2 regions of the Micromonospora sp. DT47 genome follow, and region 2 is predicted to be linked to the other one. Evidence: riboswitches for the same ligand, from Rfam matches in the RefSeq annotation. Region 2 holds a riboswitch; the other holds the start of a gene.

Evidence for each region. Region 2 has a riboswitch for cyclic di-AMP ahead of ACLQ2U_RS20465 (coiled-coil domain-containing protein). Riboswitches for the same ligand answer to the same signal wherever they lie in the genome.
Region 1: another riboswitch for cyclic di-AMP. It lies ahead of ACLQ2U_RS00300 (coiled-coil domain-containing protein); the one in region 2 lies ahead of ACLQ2U_RS20465 (coiled-coil domain-containing protein).

Annotation. Positions count from the first base shown of each region.
Region 1 is NZ_JBNCLC010000001.1:49,844-59,193, reverse strand. Features, by position in the region: gene ACLQ2U_RS00320 (hypothetical protein) at 35-832, opposite strand; gene ACLQ2U_RS00315 (hypothetical protein) at 983-1,330, opposite strand; gene ACLQ2U_RS00310 (helix-turn-helix transcriptional regulator) at 1,452-1,784, opposite strand; gene ACLQ2U_RS00305 (carbonic anhydrase) at 1,988-2,662, shown strand; gene ACLQ2U_RS00300 (coiled-coil domain-containing protein) at 2,736-3,755, opposite strand; cyclic di-AMP (ydaO/yuaA leader) riboswitch at 3,760-3,890, opposite strand; gene ACLQ2U_RS00295 (YibE/F family protein) at 4,057-5,406, opposite strand; gene ACLQ2U_RS00290 (metal-sensitive transcriptional regulator) at 5,716-6,015, opposite strand; gene ACLQ2U_RS00285 (heavy-metal-associated domain-containing protein) at 6,111-6,353, shown strand; gene ACLQ2U_RS00280 (hypothetical protein) at 6,350-7,339, shown strand; gene ACLQ2U_RS00275 (heavy metal translocating P-type ATPase) at 7,354-9,350, shown strand, end outside.
Region 2 is NZ_JBNCLC010000013.1:89,668-99,017, reverse strand. Features, by position in the region: gene ACLQ2U_RS20475 (HelD family protein) at 1-1,221, shown strand, start outside; gene ACLQ2U_RS20470 (cation diffusion facilitator family transporter) at 1,309-2,223, shown strand; cyclic di-AMP (ydaO/yuaA leader) riboswitch at 2,378-2,509, shown strand; gene ACLQ2U_RS20465 (coiled-coil domain-containing protein) at 2,514-3,578, shown strand; gene ACLQ2U_RS20460 (hypothetical protein) at 3,696-4,202, shown strand; gene ACLQ2U_RS20455 (SRPBCC family protein) at 4,218-4,685, opposite strand; gene ACLQ2U_RS20450 (STAS domain-containing protein) at 4,839-5,201, opposite strand; gene ACLQ2U_RS20445 (hypothetical protein) at 5,539-5,685, shown strand; gene ACLQ2U_RS20440 (hypothetical protein) at 5,805-6,212, shown strand; gene ACLQ2U_RS20435 (BON domain-containing protein) at 6,539-7,219, shown strand; gene ACLQ2U_RS20430 (hypothetical protein) at 7,277-7,513, shown strand; gene ACLQ2U_RS20425 (DsbA family protein) at 7,510-8,058, shown strand; partial or broken gene ACLQ2U_RS20420 (LuxR C-terminal-related transcriptional regulator) at 8,175-9,350, opposite strand, start outside.

The DNA of each region.
Region 1 (9,350 bases), on a different contig from region 2:
CGCCCGGGACGAGCCGCCGCCGGCCGTTGTCCGATCAGTACGCGGCGGCCGCCGCCCGACCGCGCGCCACGGCCGCCGACTCCCGGGTCGGCTCCGCCACCGGCCGCCGGGTCTCCGGCATCGGCACCACCGACTCCGACTCCTCCGGCCTGCGGTCGAGCGCGGCGAACGCCTCGTCGCGCAGGCTCCGGGCGGCCGAGGCGGCGATGTCGGCGTCCCGCCAGGCTGCCTGCTCCCGCTCCACCGCGGCCCGGTGCCGGGCGGCCAGGTTGTCCCGCGCCGCGCGGCGCAGCAGCAGCTCCTGCTCCACCGGGTGCCGGCGCGGGTCCCAGCCGGCGCGGTGGCCGAAGACGTCGCTGAGCTGCTCGACCGAGAACTCCTTGCGCCAGTACGCGTCCAGCGCCGCCCGGTGCAGGTACCGCTCCCGGTCGGCGTACTCGGCCGGGGTGCGCACCGTCCGCGGCAGCGGCATGGCTGCGGCGGCGGAGAGCCGGCGGACGTCCGCCTCGGCGGTCTCGTACGCCTGCCAGGCCGACTCGACCTCCTCCTGGACGGCCAGCCACTCGGCCCGCCGCCGCTCGGCGGTCGCCGCCGCGCGTTCGGCCGCCACCGCGACCTCCTGGGCGTACCGGGTGCGTTCCCGCTCCTCCTCGGCCAGCTCGAGGTCGCCGGGGAGCGCGGCCTCCCGGAACCGGCCGGCGAGGGCGAGCCGGAACAGGTCCGGGCGGACGACCAGGCCCGCCACGGCGACGGCCGCGACGGCGAGCAGGGCCAGCCAGATCAGGGCGGCGGCGGGGACGTCGGGCAGGACGGCGGAGAAGACGGTCTGCATCACCAGCACCTCACGGTGGGAACGATGTGGAGGGACGAGCGGGGACGGGGTCGGCGGCCGGTGCGAGCTGGCGGGCGCACCCGTGGGACCGGACCGGGCGGCCGCGGCTGCGGCGGTCGGGTCCGACACCCGGACGGGTGTCGCGAGGGTTCAGTGCCGGGGCGGACCGCGCCGGCCGGTGGCGTCCCGGACCGGGTCCGTCGTCGCCGCCGGCGCCAGCGGCGCCGGATGGGCAGAGGCGGCGGCACGCCGGGCCGGGAGCGGCCGGGGGGAGGTGTCGGCGGCCGGCGCGTCGGTCGGCCGGGCGGTGGCCGGCAGCTCGGCGACCCGGGAGGCGACCACGCTGGGCCGGACCGGGGCGGAGGCGGCGGCGGACGGGCCGGTGGTGCCGGCGACCGCGGCGCCGAGCACCAGGGTGGTCACCGCCAGCCGGGTGAGATCGCGCATCACGCGCAGCGTCGCCGCCCAGATCGGACGGGTGGTCGCTACGGTCGGCACGCCACCAACCTAACGCCTCGGGCCGGAGTGTGCAGCGGCACGACGGCGAGCGGACGGGTGACCCGGGCCACCCGTCCGATGTGGATGGGTGGCGGTCGCGGTCGCGGCCTGACCGTTCAGCTCAGGAGCCGGAGCCGGCCGGTTCGCCGGTGAAGAGGGCGAGCAGGTGGCCGACCTGGCGGTCCGCCTCGGCCGGGTGTCGAAAGTGGCCGCTGGGGTTGACCGTGTACTCGTTGCGCCGGCCGACCCGGGTGCGTCGCAGGTAACCGCCGGCCTCCAGGTCGGCGACGATCGCCTGGGCGGCCCGTTCGGTCACCCCCACCTCTTCGGCGACGTCGCGCAGCCGGGCGGTGGGATTGCGGGCGATGGCGAGCAGCACGTGCCCATGGTTGGTGAGGAACGTCCAGTTCCTGGTACTCCCGTTCTCGTTCGCTGTAGTCGCCATGCCCGCCATGGTATGGCCCGGCCTTCGGGTTTTCGGCCCTGGCCTCCGCGCATCGTCCGGCCTGTCCGGCTTAGCCGGGTGATACCAGCGGAAAGCATGAAATCTATATCACGTAAATCTTGACGTATCTTCCGCTGCGTGTGACGGTGGGACGGCGGCCGCCTCCGTCGCCGGCCGGGTTGACCAGGCCGATCGCGGACCGAGGTGAGGCAATGGCCCCGACCACTCCGACCCAGGCGCTCGCCGAACTGCACGCCGGAAACCGGCGCTTCGTCACCGGCGCCCCACGCCACCCCAATCAGGACGCCGGCCACCGGACCGCGGTCGCCGACGCGCAGCACCCGTTCGCGGTGATCGTCGGCTGCTCGGACTCCCGGCTCGCCGCGGAGATCATCTTCGACCGGGGTCTCGGCGACCTCTTCGTGGTCCGGACCGCCGGGCACACCGCCGGCCCCGAGGTGCTGGGCAGCGTCGAGTACGCGGTGACCGTCCTCGGCACGCCCCTGGTGGTGGTGCTGGGGCACGACGCCTGCGGCGCGGTGCAGGCCGCCCGGGACGCCGCCCGTACCGGTACGCCGCCGGCCGGCCATCTCCGGGCGGTGGTGGACGCGGTCTGGCCGAGCCTGCGGCGGGCGGCCGCCGAGGGCGTCGACGACATCGACGGCATCGTCGACATCCATATCGCGTACACCGTCGAGGCCCTGCTCGGCAACTCCGCGATGCTGGCCGCCGAGGTGGCCGCCGGGCGGTGCGCGGTGGTCGGCATGTCGTACCGGCTCACCGCCGGTGAGGTGCGGACGGTGGCCGCGGTGCCGGCCGGCGGACCCGCCACCGCGGTGCCGGCCCAGCCGGGTCCCGACGGCCGCGCCTCCGCCGTCGCCGGCTGACCCGCCCCCGGGTACGCGACGAGGGCCGCCCCGCACTCGGCGGGACGGCCCTCGGTGGTACGCGGCGGCGTCGTCAGAGCATCGACATGTGTACGTGGTCGGTATGGTTCGACGGCCCGCTGTACGACCTCCACCCGGTCGCCGGGAACCAGATCTGCCGGTTCCAGATGACGTAGTAGATGCCCAGCCGGTCCGCGTTGCGGATCAGGAACGCGGCGAGGTTGTTGCCGTACATCCGGGTGTCGTTGTTGTACCAGGGAGCGAAACCGCTCCTCTGCAGCGACCAGTCGCAGGCCTTGCCCTTCGGGTGCTCCCACGGCCCGCCCGACCGGTAGCAGCCGGCGAAGCGCTTGAAGCCCGCCCGGCGGACCTCGTTGTAGGCGTGCAGTGTGCGCGGCGTGATCAGGCCCGAGGTGGTCGGGTCGTTCTCGGTACGGTACTCGGGACGCCAGTCGCCGTCCGCCGTCCGGCCCGGCCCGATCCGGGCGACCGGTGACGTCGCGTTGACCAGGCCGCCGGTGAAGCCCTCGCCGCCGACCAGCGCGAGGGCCTTCTCCGCCTCCCGACTCTCCCGGGCCATGTCGTTGGTGAGCCGCTGCTGCTCGCGCACCTCGCCGTCGAGCGCCAGCTTGGCCTGTTCCGCGCGGTTCTTGGCGGCGGTGATCCCGCTGAGCTTCTGCGCGTTGACCATGTTCAGCTCGTCAAGGGCGGAGGCGCGCTTGACGAACGAGTCGGGGTCACCGCTCTCCAGCAGCATCGCCACCGCGCCGATCCGGCCGGTCCGGTAGGACTGCGCCGCGATCTGGCCCACCCGCGGCCGCAGCGCCTCCAGCTCGTCCTGGGCGCGGCGTACCTCGAGTGCGAGCTGCCGTTGACGCTTCTTCGACTTCTCCAGCTGCGACTTCGCCTTGGAGTACTCGCGGTTGCGCAGCTCGATGACGTCGGTGAGCAGCTTGGGCTCCCCGTCCTCCTCGTGCCCCGACGGGGTCGGGGTGGAGGGCGCGGCTATCGCGGGGGCCGGCCCGGCGACGATCGCCAGGGCGGCGAGCACGGCCACCACCGGTGTCAACCAGCGGCGCAGGGGTGCCGTCACAGTGTTCCCTTCCCTCGACCGCCGACCGAGTTAGCTGACGGGTTCGGGACGGAAGTGGCCCCTACCGCTGTCGCGGATTCACCCCAGATACCTGGTTCCCCGGCTCGCCGTGCGGCGATTGGGCGGTGGCACCGCAGGCGCCGCTGCGCGCCTTCGGCGGTGACCGGCAGCGAGGTTACCCGAGAGGAGTACCAGGGATCTACGTCCAGAACCCGACTAAACGCGTTATTTCGCAATGGCGGTGCGTGATCAGTGACGCGGTTATCAGCCTCCGCGCCGCGGGCGGTCACGCAGCGGAGTGTCACCATGCCGTGTCCGTGTTCCTTTCCGGGTCGGGCCACCGAGCGGGGGCCGGGGTGGACGTGCGGCCGTGCCGCGGCGCGCTGAGCGCCTCCAGCGCCGCGGCACGGTCGACCGGGGGGCGGGGCGTGGGCGCCGGGCCGTCCGGCGGCGCCGAGTCGGGGGCGGGTCCGCGTCCGGCGGTGGTGACCAGCGCGGCCAGGCCGGTGGTCAGCGGCACGGCCGCCACCAGGCCGAGCGTCGCCACCGCGCTGCGGACGATCTCCTGGGCCAGGAACTCGCTGGTGAGGATCTGGCTCACCGGCCGACTGTCGGCGGTCAGCAGGAGCAGCAGCGGCAGCGAGGCGCCGGCGTACGCCAGCACGATGGTGTTGACCGTGGACGCGATGTGCGCCCGGCCGACCCGGGTGGCGGCCCGGTAGAGCTGCAACCGGGACAGCCCGGGGTTGGCGTGGGCCAGCTCGGTGACGGTGGCCGCCTGGGTGACGGTGACGTCGTCGAGGACGCCCAGCGAGCCGATGATGATGCCGGCCAGCAGCAGGCCGTGCAGGTCGACGTCGCGCTGGTACATCGACAGCGTGGTGGCCTCCTCGCTGCCGTACCCGGTCAGGTGGGTGGCGGCGGTGGCCAGCGTGCCGAGGATCCCGGTCAGCACCAGGCTGCCGAGCGTGCCGAGCACCGCGACCGAGGTTTGCGCGGTGACCCCGTGGGTGAGGTACAGCACCACGAACATGATCAGCGCCGAACCGGTGATCGCGATCAGCAGCGGTGAGCCGCCGGCGGAGATGCCGGGCACCACGAAGGCCAGCAGGATGGCGAAGCTGGCGGCCAGGCCGGCCAGCGCCGCCAGCCCGCGCAGCCGCCCGAACGCCACGATCGCCGCCGCGAAGAGCGCCACCAGCCAGACCAGCGGCTTGCCCCGCTGGTGCTCGGCGATGTTCCAGCTGCTGGCCGTCGGGTCCGCCGGGTCGGAAAGCTTGACCAGCACGATCTCGTCGTGCACCGCCACGGTGGGCGCGCCCGGCCCGGACGGCATCGGGGTCTCCACCTGCTTCCCGGCGTCCGGCCCCTGCTCGACCTTGACGGTCACCGTGCCGCACGGCCCACCGGCCACCCCCGGCGCCCCCTCGGGGACCTCCGGCGTGGGCGGGCAGGGCTCGTTCACCACCCGGGTCACCGTGCCGTGGTAGCGCGGCACGTCACCCCCGCCGTCCGGCTCCCGGGTGTCCTGCGGCCAGAGCACCAGCGCGGCGATCACCGTGATGACGAACAGCGGGACCACCGTCGCGACGAGGATCCGTCGCACCCGGCGCGGGGTGGACGGAGCGGGACGGGTGTGGTCGGCGCCCATGGTGAGTCTCCTGACGATCCGGGGCAGGGTACGTGTCAGCCGGCTGGTCGGTTCACCGGCGGCACGGCCGGACCGGGACACGGGCCCGGGCGTCGACCCGGGGTGCCGGCGTCGTCACGTACGGCGGGCGGACGGCGCGGTGGCCCGGAAGGCGGCACGCCCGCGCGCAGCACGACCGGGACGCCGCCCACGGGAGCCGGCCCCCGGCGCGGTGCGCGGGCGGCGATGGCGGTGGACGGAGGGTCATCGTTGGAGAATGGTAGCCATCCCGGCCGCTGGTCCGCCCGGCTCGCCGACCGGGTGTCCGGGTCAGCCGCGCTTCATCAGGCGGCCGACGGCGGCCATCATCTCGCCGGCCATCTCGTCGGCGCGGCCCTCGGCCGCCCCCTCCCGCATGCAGTGCCGGGCGTGCCCGTCCAGCAGCCCGAGGGCGACCTTGTCCAGGGCGGCCTGGATCGCGGAGATCTGGGTGAGCACGTCGATGCAGTACCGGTCGTCGTCGACCATCTTCTCGATGCCGCGGACCTGGCCCTCGACGCGGCGCAGCCGCGCGAGCAGTTGGTCCTTGCTGGCGGTGTAACCCCGGGTCGGGGTGCTCGGTGTGGTCATGGCGACAAGGATAGCCTACCCCCGGGGGGTATGCTACGGTCTCCGGGCAAGCTACCCCTGGGGGGTATAGCATCGGAGCTGGGAGGAGAACTGCCATGGTCACCACCACGTACCAGGTGCAGGGCATGACCTGCGGGCACTGCGTCAACTCGGTGAGCGCCGAGGTCGGCGCGATCGAGGGCGTCACCGGCGTCGAGGTCGACCTGGCCACCGGCCGGGCCACCGTCACCAGCCAGAGCCCGTTGGACACCGACTCCGTGCGCGCCGCGGTCGACGAGGCCGGCTACGACCTCGTCGGGGCGGGACGGGTCACCGACGAAACCGAGGTACCACGATGAACACGGCTACCAGGCTGAGCGGCTTCGCCCTCGGCCTCGCGGCGGTGTTCGGCGCGGCGTACGGGGTTGGCCACCTGGCCGGCCCCGTCACCCCGGCCGCCGACACCCGTCACGACTCCGCCGGCGCCGGCCACGACGCCGACGACTCCGGCGGCCACGACGGCACGGCCACGGCGCACCTGCCCGGCGGCCTGCTCGTCTCCGACCGCGGCTACACCCTGCAACCGGTGGCCGCCCCGACCGGGCAGTTCGCCTTCCGGGTCACCGGTCCCGACGGCGCGCCGGTGACCCGCTACGACGTGGCGCACGACAAGCGGATGCACCTGATCGTCGCCCGGCGGGACCTGTCCGGCTTCCGGCACGTCCACCCCGAGCTGGGCGCCGACGGCACCTGGCGGGTCGACTCGCCGCTCGGTGGGCCGGGCGTGTGGCGGGCCTTCGCCGACTTCACCCCGTCGGGCGGGGAGCCGCTCACCCTCGGGGTCGACGTGACCGTCCCCGGCCCGCTGGCGCCCCGGCCGCTGCCGGCGCCCGCGACCAGGACCACGGTCGACGGCTACACGGTCACCCTCAGCGGGACGCCGCAGCCGGGGCGCACCAGCCCGCTCACCCTGACCGTCAGCCGGGACGGCCGGCCGGTCACCGACCTGGAGCCCTACCTCGGGGCGTACGGTCACCTGGTGGCGCTGCGCCAGGGTGACCTGGCGTACCTGCACGTGCACCCGGAGGGCGCGCCCGGCGACGGGCGGACCCCGGCCGGGCCGGCGGTGACCTTCTCCGCCGAGGTGCCGTCCGCCGGCGCCTACCGGCTCTACCTGGACTTCCGGCACGGCGGGGCGGTGCACACCGCGGAGTTCACCGTGCTGGCCGGCGCCACCGCCCCGGCCGCCGGCACCGCCACCACCGGCGGCACGCCGACCGCCACGGGCGGCCCGACACCCACCCCGACCGCCGGCCACGGCGCCCCCGGTCACGGGCACAACTGACAGGAGGTGCGGCGATGACATCCACCGCGAAGTCCCTGCCGGTCGCGCCGAATCGGATCGAACTCGCGATCGGCGGCATGACCTGCGCGTCCTGCGCCGCCCGAATCGAGAAGAAGCTCAACCGGATGGCGGGCGTGACCGCGACGGTCAACTACGCCACCGAGAAGGCCACCGTCCAGTACGCCGAGGAGGTCACCCCGGACGAGTTGATCGCCACGGTGGAGAAGACCGGCTACACCGCCGTCCTCCCGCCGCCGCCCGCCCCGTCCGGGGCGGAGCCGACCGGCGAGCCGGTGGACGAGCTGCGCGGCCTGCGTACCCGGCTGTGGGTCTCGGTCGCGCTGACCGTGCCGGTGATCGTGCTGGCGATGGTCCCGGCCTGGCAGTTCACCTACTGGCAGTGGCTCTCGCTCACGCTGGCCGCCCCGGTCGTCGTTTACGGCGGGCTGCCGTTCCACCGGGCCGCCTGGATCAACCTGCGGCACGGCGCCGCGACCATGGACACGCTGGTGTCGCTCGGCACCCTGGCCGCGTTCGGCTGGTCGCTCTGGGCGCTCTTCCTCGGCGACGCCGGGATGCCCGGGATGACCCACCCGTTCCGTCTCGACATCACCCGCACCGACGGCGCCGGCAACATCTACCTGGAGGCGGCGGCCGGGGTGACCGTCTTCATCCTGGCCGGCCGGTATTTCGAGGCCCGCTCCAAGCGGACCGCCGGCGCCGCCCTGCGCGCCCTGCTGGAGTTGGGCGCCAAGGACGTCGCGGTGCTGCGCGGCGGCACGGAGACCCGGATCCCGGTCGACCAGCTCGCGGTGGGGGACCGGTTCGTGGTCCGGCCCGGCGAGAAGATCGCCACCGACGGCGTGGTCGACGAGGGCACCTCGGCGGTGGACGCCAGCATGCTCACCGGCGAGTCGGTGCCGGTCGAGGTCGGTCCGGGCGACACCGTGGTCGGCGCGACCGTGAACGCCGGCGGCCGGCTGGTGGTCACCGCCACCCGGGTCGGCGCGGACACCCAGCTCGCCCAGATGGCGAAGCTGGTCGAGGAGGCGCAGACCGGCAAGGCGGCCGTGCAGCGGCTGGCCGACCGGATCTCCGGCGTGTTCGTGCCGATCGTGATCGCCCTGGCCGCCGGCACGCTGGGCTGGTGGCTCGGCACCGGGGCGGGGCCGACCGCCGCGTTCACCGCCGCGGTGGCCGTACTGATCATCGCCTGCCCCTGCGCGCTCGGCCTGGCCACCCCGACGGCGCTGCTGGTCGGCACCGGGCGGGGTGCCCAGCTCGGCATCCTGATCAAGGGGCCGGAGGTGCTGGAGTCCACCCGCCAGGTCGACACCGTGGTGCTGGACAAGACCGGCACCGTCACCACCGGCCGGATGACCCTGGTCGACGTGCTCCCCGCCGCCGGTGAGGACCGCGCCGAGCTGCTCCGGCTCGCCGGTGCGCTGGAGGCCGGCTCCGAGCACCCGATCGCCCGGGCGGTCGCGGCGGGTGCCGCCGAGGCGGGCATCCTGCCGGCGGTCACCGGGTTCGCCAACGTCGAGGGGCTCGGCGTCACCGGCACGGTGGACGGCCGGGAGCTGATGGTCGGGCGGCTGCGGCTGCTGCGGGAGCGGGGTCTGGACGTACCGGAGGAGGTGGCGCGGACGGCGACCGACGCGGAGGCCACCGGCCGGACGGCGGTGGTGGCCGGCTGGGACGGCCGGGCGCGGGGCGTCCTGGCGGTGGCCGACGTGGTCAAGCCGACCAGCCGGGCCGCGATCGCCGGGCTGCGCGGGCTGGGCCTGACCCCGATCCTGCTCACCGGCGACAACGCCACGGTCGCGAAGGCGGTGGCGGCCGAGGTCGGCATCGACGAGGTGATCGCCGAGGTGCTGCCGGCCGACAAGGTGGACGTGGTCAAGCGGCTCCAGGCCGAGGGGCGGACCGTGGCCATGGTCGGCGACGGGATCAACGACGCCGCCGCCCTCGCCCAGGCCGACCTGGGCCTGGCCATGGGCACCGGCACCGA
Region 2 (9,350 bases):
GACGCGGTGCCGGACAGCCCGGACGAGCTGCGCCTGCTGTACCGGGGCACCCTGCTGCGGCTGGAGCGCCGGGAGCTGGACGGCATCCGGGACCGGACGCTGTCCCGGGGCGCCCGCCGCAACGAGGTGCGCCGGGCCGCCTTCGACGGGGTGCTCGCCGCGCTCTACGCGCAGGCCCGCCGGCTGACCGGCGCGCGCCTACCGGAGCAGCGCGCCTTCGAGGACGAGATCATCGAGAGGCCCGAGTTCCGGGAGTTCCTCAAGGCGTGGTGGCCCCGGCTGCACCCCCGGCACGTGCTGGGCTGGCTGGCCCGCCCGGAGCGCCTGCACCGGTACGCCGGGGGGATGCTGTCCCGCGCGGAGATCGCGCTGCTCGGCGTGGCGTACCGGACGCTGGACACCGAGGGGCTCACGGTGGCCGACATCGCCCTGCTCGACGAGTTGGACGCGATGATGGGCAAGCCGGTGCGCCGGGCGAAGCAGAGGCGCGACCCGTACCAGCTCGCCGGCGGGGTCCGGGAGCTGAGCACCTTCGCGGACCGGCAGCGCGCCGCCCGGGCGGCGGACCGCGAGCGCCCGGAGGACTACCGCGACTTTGCACACGTGGTGGTGGACGAGTCGCAGGACGTCTCGCCGATGCAGTGGCGGATGGTCGGCCGGCGGGGCCGGCTGGCGTCCTGGACGGTGGTCGGCGATCCCGCGCAGACCGCCTGGTCGGGCGACCCGACGGAGCTGGACCGGGCCCGGGACCAGGCGCTGGGCCGGCGCCGCCGGCACCGGTTCACCCTCACCACCAACTACCGCAACTCGGCGGAGATCTTCGCGGTGGCGGCGGCGGAGATCCGCCGGCTCCACCCCGACCTGGCGCTGCCGACCGCGGTCCGCTCCACCGGGGTCGACCCGGTCGCGCTGATCGTCCCGGCGGCGGAACTGGTCCCGGTGACCGTGGAGGCGGTGGAGACGCTGCTCGCCGAGGTCGAGGGGACGGTCGGGGTGATCACCCCGGTGCCGCGCCGGGACGAGGTGGCCGGCTGGCTGGGCGACCGGGGTGGTTCCCGGCTCCAGGTGGTGACCAGCCTCCAGGCCAAGGGCATGGAGTACGACGGCGTGGTGCTGGTCTGCCCGGGTGAGATCCGGGCCGAGCCGTCCGGGGTGCGCACGCTCTACGTCGCCCTCTCCCGGGCCACCCAGCGCCTGACCACGGTCGAGCCGGCCGGCTGAGGTCCCACCACCCCGGCGTTCACTTGCACACATAGCGATGTGAGCATAGATTGGTCCCGGTCCGCGGCGGCGACGGAAGGTGTGGGCGTGGGCGCAGGTCATGACCACAGCGGCGCGGTCGCGAACGCCGCGCAGCGCCACCGGGGCCGGCTCTGGGCGGCGTTCGGGCTGCTCGCCGCGCTCATGGTGGTCGAGGCGGTCGCCGCCTTCGGCACCGGCTCGCTGGCCCTGCTCTCCGACGCCGGGCACATGTTCACCGACGTGCTCGGCATCGGGATGGCCCTCGCCGCGATCACCGCGACCCGGCGGGCCGACGGCGACCCGCAGCGCACCTTCGGGCTCTACCGGCTGGAGGTGCTCGCCGCGCTGGCCAACGCCGTGCTGCTCAGCGGGGTCGCGGTCTACGTGCTGATCGAGGCGGTACGCCGGTTCGGCGACCCGCCCGAGGTGCTCACCGGCCCGATGCTGGCGGTGGCGGCGCTCGGCCTGCTCGCCAACCTCGCCGCCTTCGCCCTGCTCCGGGCGGGCGCGCAGGAGAGCCTCAACCTGCGCGGGGCGTACCTGGAGGTGGTCGGCGACCTGCTCGGCTCGCTCGGCGTGATCGGCGCGGCGCTGCTGATCGCCGGCACCGGCTGGTGGTGGGCCGACCCGGCGGTGGCGGTGGCGATCGGCCTGTTCATCCTCCCTCGCACCTGGCGGCTGGGCCGGGCGGCGGTGCGCATCCTGGTCCAGGCCGCACCGGAGCACCTCCAGGTGACCGCGGTGCACGACCGACTGACCGCCGTCCCGGGCGTGGCCGAGGTGCACGACCTGCACGTCTGGACGCTCACCTCTGGCATGGAGGTGGCCTCCGCCCACCTGACCACCACCCCCGGGGCCGAGGTGGGTACGGTGCTCGCCGCCGCCCGCAGCGCCCTGCAGGAGGACTTCCAGATCGAGCACGCCACCCTGCAGATCGAGCCGGGCGCGTCGCCGGGCGCCTGCGGGCCGTCCCACTGGTAGTTAGGAACTCCTTAAGATTTGCGCCCCTCTTGACCTATTTTGCCGAATTTAACGGCATTCCCTCCCGTACCGTGAGTCACGAAACGGGCGAGTGTCACACCCGTACCTATAGGCTCGGCCCCGGCCTCCGCACGGCGGCGCCCACCGGCGCCGGCGGTGGCCGTCGCCTAATCGCCCAACGGGGCGAGCCGGGGAACCAAGTTCGTGGGGTGCATCCGCGTCAGCGGTAGGGATCTTCCGTCCCGAACCCGTCAGCTAACCCGGTCGGCGGCTGACGGAAGGACATCTGCATGCACGTACGACGAACCACCGCGCGACTCGTGGCCGCGGTCGTCGCGACGCTCGCCGTGGGCGTGTCGTCCGCGCCGGTGGCCACGCCGGCCACCGCCGCCGCACCCACCACCCGACTCGCCGCCCCCGGGGACGATGAGGGCGGCACCCCCGCGCTGCGGGCCCAACTCGACACGGCCAGCAAGGGCTGGCTCGACGCCAAGGCGGCGCTGGCCCGCTCCAGCAAGCGCCAGCAGGAGCTGAACGCGCAGCTCAAGACCGTTGCGGCGGAGCTGACCGTGCGCAGCGGCAAGGTCGGCGAGATCGCCGGCCTGGCCTATCGCACGGGTCGGCTCGGGCCGGTCTCGGCGCTGCTCAACAGCAGCAGCCCGGAAGGCTTCGTGGACCGGGCGGCAGCACTGGAGACGGTCGCCGCCAACGAGGACCGTGAACTGCGCAACCTCGTCCGGACCCGGGACGAGGCCAGCCGTACCCGGGCCGCGCTCGACCGGGAGGTCGTCGAGCAGCGCAAGCAGGTCGCCGTGATGGCCAAGCGCAAGCAGCAGGCCGAGCGGGCGCTCGCCGTGGCCGCGGCCGCCAAACCGGACACCACCGCCGACAGCGGCGGGTCGACCCGGGGCACCTCCACCGCGAACGCCAAGGCGGCGCCGCGCAACCCCGACGGCTCCTGGCCATCGGAGTCGTGCACGGTCAACGACCCGACCCCGGCCGACGGCTGCATCACCCCGCGGATGCTCAACGCGCTCCAGCAGGCCCAGGCGGCCGGCTTCAAGCGGTACGTCTCCTGCTACCGACCCAGCGGCTCCGGGGAGCACCCCAAGGGGCGGGCCTGCGACTTCGCCGCGCAGCCGGACGGCTTCGGCGGGGACGCCACCGGCGGCGACAAGACGTACGGCAACAACCTGGCCGCGTACTTCATCCGCAACGCCGACCGGCTCGCCGTGCTCTACGTGATCTGGTACCGGCAGATCTGGCTGCCCAGCAGCGGTTGGAAGTCGTACAGCGGGGCGGGCGGCGACCCGTCCAGCGACCACACCAACCACGTGCACCTGTCGGTGTACTGACCCGACACGCCGGTGGCCCGCCCCCGTGGCGGGCCACCGGCGTACGCCCCTCGTCGTACAGCGGATGTCGTCGCCCGGACCACGACCGGCCGCGACCCGCGGACGAGCATCGGGGGCATGAGGAGACGCTCCCCCGACGCCCGCAAGACCCTGCTCACCCTGCACCTGGTGACCTCGCTGGGCTGGCTCGGCGCCGACCTGGTCCTGCTGACCCTCGGCGTCGCCGGGCTGCGCGGGGCCGACCCGGAGGTGGTCTACCCGGCGGCGGCGCTGCTCGCCACCTGGCTCTTCGCGCCGCTGAGCGTGCTGGTCTGGCTGGTCGGCGTGACCAGCGCCCTGCTCACCCCGTGGGGGCTGCTCCGGTACCGCTGGGTGCTGGTCAAGCTGGTGCTGACCACGGCGATGGTCGGCCTGGTGCTCTTCCTGCTCACCCCGAACCTGCGCGCCGCCGCAGCACCGGACGCGACCGCGCACGAGCGGGTGGACGTGGTGGTCGCGCCCGCCGTCTCGACCGCCCTGCTGGTCAGCATGACCGTGATCTCCACCTGGAAGCCGTGGGGGCGGACCCGCCGGGGCGTGGCGGTCCGCCGGACGGCGGCGGTGACCACCGCCGGACGCGGCTGAGCGGCGCGGGCCCGGTCAGCCGGCGACCGGACCGCCGTCGGCCTCCCGGTCCAGCACCGCGCCGAGCCGGCTGGCCAGCCCCAGGTGCGCGGCGCGGGCCTGGCGGAACGCGTACCCGAACAGCGGCGCCGGCGCGGCCAGGGTGATCTCCACGTCGATCCGCAGCACCCCGGACTCCTCCCGGAGCCGGGTGTGGTTGCGTACCGTCGTGCCGGGCTGCTGGCGGGCCACCGTGACGATCTCGTCCTCGGTGACCACCAGCACGTCGGCCTGGTAGGTGACCGGGAAACGCAGCGGCCCCAGCTCCAGCCGGTCGGTGATCGCGTAGCTGGCCCGGGCTCCCGGCCGCGGCGGCAGCCGGCGTACCCGGACGATCAGCGGGTGCAGCTCGCCCTGCCGGGCCGGATCGCTCAGCAACGCCACCGCGTCCGCCCGGGAGCAGCGCGCCTGCACCGTGTAGCTGAACGACTCCCGCCGGACCACTGCGCCTCCACCCCGTCGTCGGTGGCCCGATCGTGCCGTACCCGGACGGGCCTGGCAACGCCAGGGCGGTCATCGTGGCGTCACGCGCCGGACGCCGCCCGGCCGCTGACGGACACCGGTCGGGTGTACTTCCTCAAGGTCAGCCACGCGCGCTCAGGCGCCGGGGAGGACCTCGGGGGTGGCGGCGCCGGCGAAGTAGGGCTCCGGCGCGCCGAAGAGGCCGAGCAGGCCGGTGACCCAGAGCTGCCGGTGCACGAACCGGCTGGGCTTGGTGACCACCAGCTTGACGCCGCTGACCTCGGCGGTCTGGAAACCGGCGACCATGGCACTGATGCCGACCGAGTCGATGAAGGTGACGAGCCGCGTGTTGAGCTCGATCCGGGACGGACGGCCCTTCGCGAGCACCTCCGCGATCGCCTCACGCACCTCGTACGCGGTGTCGACGTCGATCTCCCCACGCGGGGCGATTTCGATGACACCACCCGGCAGAACCGTCTTCACGATCGACAGGCTCACGCGAGCACCTCCACTCGCCCGTCCACGGGCGCCTCATCAGTACGCGGGCCGCGACTGACAGTATTCCTCCGACGGCCTCGGTCGCCACCCCTCGGGATGAGCAATTCGCGGATCCGGACAGACCGGGCCGTCCCTCTGCGGGTTCTTCCTGGTCCCGTTCGTTTCCACCCGCGGCCGACCCCGGCCGCTCCAACCGCCCCAGGGTAGCGGGCCACGTCCACCCCGGTCCGGATCCCACCGCCCTGGCGAGCCTCCGGCCGACACGCCGAGCGAGATTGCCCCGGTTGCCTAGCCTCGGCCGGGAGAGATGGTTCACCACGGCGGAAGGAACGGATCGATGATCAGGAGACTGCTCGGCCTGGCCGGTGTCGGCGCGCTGCTCGCTCTCGTCCTGGCCTGCGGGTTCGGCGGCGGGGACGACGACGATGACGACGACGGCGACGACGATTTCGCCCGCGCGACCGCGGTGTCCGTGGTCCGCTAGGGCGGTGGTTTGCGATCCGACCAGGTTGGGCACTGGCCGGTGAGCGGACCGTGACGCGCCGCAGAGACGTCGAAGTCCGAAGTGGCCGCAGACGTCGGCACCCCGAGGAGGTAACCACGATGTTCGGTAGCAATCTGCTGGAGCGCCGGAGCAAGCCCGAGCGGGTCGCGGACCAGGCCTGGCAGCACCTGGTTACGGCGGTCGGTTCGGCCGGCGACAGCGTCCGCGACGCCACGAAGTCCGTGCGCGGCGGCGGCTCCGGCCTGTCCGACGCGGGCGACCTGGTCGGCTCGGCGGCGGACGAGGCCCGGCGTCGGGCGACCCTCGCCTTCGACGCGCTCGCCGGGCGCCGCCCGGCCCTGCCCTGGACGCTGCTGATCAGCGCGGCGCTGGTCGGCGCGGCGATCGGCTGGGCCGCCGGCACCGCCGCGCGGGCCGCCGGCAGCCGCGACAGCCGGGCCGCCGACGACATCGAGTTCGTCGACGTGGACCGGCCGAACTCCCCGGTCGGCGGCCTGGACAACTGATCCACCGCACGACACGCACCGGGACGGGCCCCGGCCGACGGACGGGTCGGCCGGGGCCTTTCCGTGCCCGGCACCGCCGGGCGTGCCGGATCCCCAACCCGTCCACCGGCCGGTCCGCCGCGTACCGCCAGCGGGGTGTCCGCCGCCCTCCCCGACCGCCAGATCGTGCCCGAGCAGGGCCGGCTTGTCGACGCCGGAGATCGTCACCCGGCCCGTCCGCCGCCGCTCACCCGGGTCGGGCGAGGGTGGCTCACCCCGGGCGGCGGCAGGCTGGCCGCTGGTGGGCCGCGACGCGCCCGCGCACCGATCCCGGGAGGAGTGAGCGCATGGCCACGGCGATCAGCGTCACGCGTACCGATCAGGACCTGCAGACCGACGTGCTCGACGAGCTGACCTGGGATCCCCGGGTGAGCCCGACCGAGGTGGGCGTCACCGTCACCGAAGGGGTGGTGACCCTGACCGGCTGGGTGGACAGCTACGCGGCCAAGTGGGCCGCCGAGCGGGCCGCGCACCGGGTGGCCCGGGTCCGCGCGGTCGCCAACGACCTGACCGTCCGGATCGCCCCGTCCGCCGAGCGCACCGACCCGGAGCTCGCCGCAGCGGCCGAGCGGGCCCTCGAGTGGGACGCGTTCGTGCCGGTGGAGAACCTCCAGGTGACCGTCGCCGACGGTTGGGTGACCCTCCGGGGCGAGGTGGAATGGGAGTACCAGCGCCGGGCCGCCGAGCGGGTGGTCGGCCGGCTGACCGGCGTACGCGGGGTGAGCAACGGCATCACCGTCCGGCCGGCCGCCCCGCCGGCCGGCGACGAGCTGCCCGAACGCATCGTCGACGCGCTGGTCCGCAGCGGGGCCATCGAGCCGGACCGGGTGAGTGTCCGGGTGTACGGCGACACTGCGCTCCTCGACGGTCAGGTCCACTCCGTGCTGGAACGCGACGAGGTGGAGCGGATCATCTGGTCTGCCCCCGGCATCCGCGAGGTGCACAACCACCTGACGGTGGTCCGCTGACACACCACCCAGGCCGGGTGATCCGCGCTCACCCGGTCCGTCGGCAGGGTGGGTGACATGACTCATTCCGACGGGCTGATCCGACCCGGGAGCCCGGCCCCCGACTTCGCCCCGCCGGCCACCCCGGACGGGCGACGGACGGGCCCCGGGCAGCCAGGCGCTGGTCGACGCGGCCAGGGCCAGCTCCGCGGCCTGCCGGTGGCCGACGTCGAGCCCAAGGGCGAGGTGGCCCGGCGGTACGGCGCGTACCCGCTGGAGCAGCTCGGCACCGACCGGCGGGTGGTGGCCGGATGACCACGCCGCTGCAGGCCACCCCCCGGCTGCGAGTGCCGGTGACCGAGCACGACCACATCCGCGGGCCGGTGGACGCACCGGTCACCGTCGTCCAGTACAGCGACTTTCAGTGCCGGTTCTGCGGGGCGGCGTACCCGAACCTGGCCGAGGTGCTGCGCCAGCGGTCCGACACCGTACGCCTGATCTACCGGCACTTCCCGATCGCCAACGTGCATCCGTACGCGGAGAGCGCCGCCGAGGTCGCCGAGGCGGCCGGGCGGCGGGGCCGGTTCTGGGAGATGCACGACTGGCTCTTCGAGCACCAGGACCAGCTGGACCCGGTGCACCTGTCGCTCGGGGTGGAGCAGCTCGGCCTGCCACCGGACGAGCTCCGCGCGGAGGTGGACCGGCACGAGCACGCCGACCGGGTCCGGCACGACTTCGTCGGCGGCATCCGCAGCGGGGTGCACGCCACGCCCACCCTCTTCGTCAACGGGACCCGCCACGAGGGCGGGTACGACGTGGCGGAGCTGCTCGCCGCGGTGGACTTGGCGGCCAACGCCTGACCCCCGCCGAGACCTGACCCCGCCACCGCCGCTCGCCGCTCGCCGCCGGGATCGCACCGCCCGGCGGCGGGCGGCCCGCCGTCGACCGCGCGGGGCCCACCCGGGCGGCCGGCCGCTCAGATCAGCCGCAGCTCGCGGGCCCGCCGGACGGCCTCCCGGCGACGGGTGGCGTCGAGCTTGCGGTAGATGTTGCGCACGTGCGTCTTGACGGTGTTGACCGACAGGGACAGCTCGCTGGCGATCTCCACGTTGGACAGGATGCTCTGCAGGTAGCGCAGGATGGTCAGCTCCCGCTCGGTCAGCGGTTCGTCCAGCGCCCGCTCCGGGCCGGCCGGGCCACCCTCCGCCGGCTCGTCGGCCCCCTGGACCAGGTCGCTGACGGTGGGCCAGTGCGCGGTGCCGGAGTCCAGGTGGGCGGCGAGCAGGTCGCGTACCGCCGGTTCGGCCCGGGTGAAGACCCGCCGGTACCCCTGCGGGCCGGCCAGGTCGAGGGCCCTTTCCAGCAGCCGGCCGGCCCGCCGGTCGTCGCCGCCCCGGCGGGCCAGCACCGCGTCCAGCACTCCGGCGGCGAGGCGTACCGGCAGCGGCCAGCCGCCGGCAGCGGGGCCGTCCCAGTCCGGCAGGGCGTACCCGGCCGCCCGGACGTCCCCGCCCCGCAGCTCCACCCGGGCCAGGGCCAGCGCCAGCACCGGCGCCGGGTCGGGTTCCCGGGCCCGGTCGACGAGCAGCCGCCGGGCGGTGTCCATGTCGCCCTGCTCGCCCCGCAGGTCCGCCTCGAGGGCGAGCAGCCGGTCGGTCAGCTCTCGCCGGTCGGTCAGCCGCTCCCGGGCCTGCGACACGACCTGGGTCGCCGCGGCGTGCTCCCCGGCGTCGCGCAGCAGCGCGGCCCGGCACAGCGCGGCGACGGCCGCCACCGTCGCCTCCCCGGTCGCCGGACCGGTCAGCGCCAGCCGGGCGCTCGCCTCCTCCGGCTGGTCCCGGTACAGCGCCACCAGGGCCAGCGCCAGGTGTGCGTGGGCGCAGTCGGCCCGGCCCGACCAGCCCTGGCAGGGCGGCATCGCCAGCGCCGCCCGGGCGGTCTCCTCGGCCGTTAGCAGCTCCCCGGCCAGCGCGTGCAGCATGGCCAGCCGGGTCGCGCAGACCAGTTCGGTGCGCGGCCGGCCGGCCCGGCGGGCCGCCGACAGCGCCCCGCCGAACCGGGCGGCCGCCGCGCGCAGGTCCCCCTCGGCGAGGTCGACCAGGCCGAGCGCGGTACCGGCCACCGCCCGCACGTCGGCATCTTCGCCCGCGCC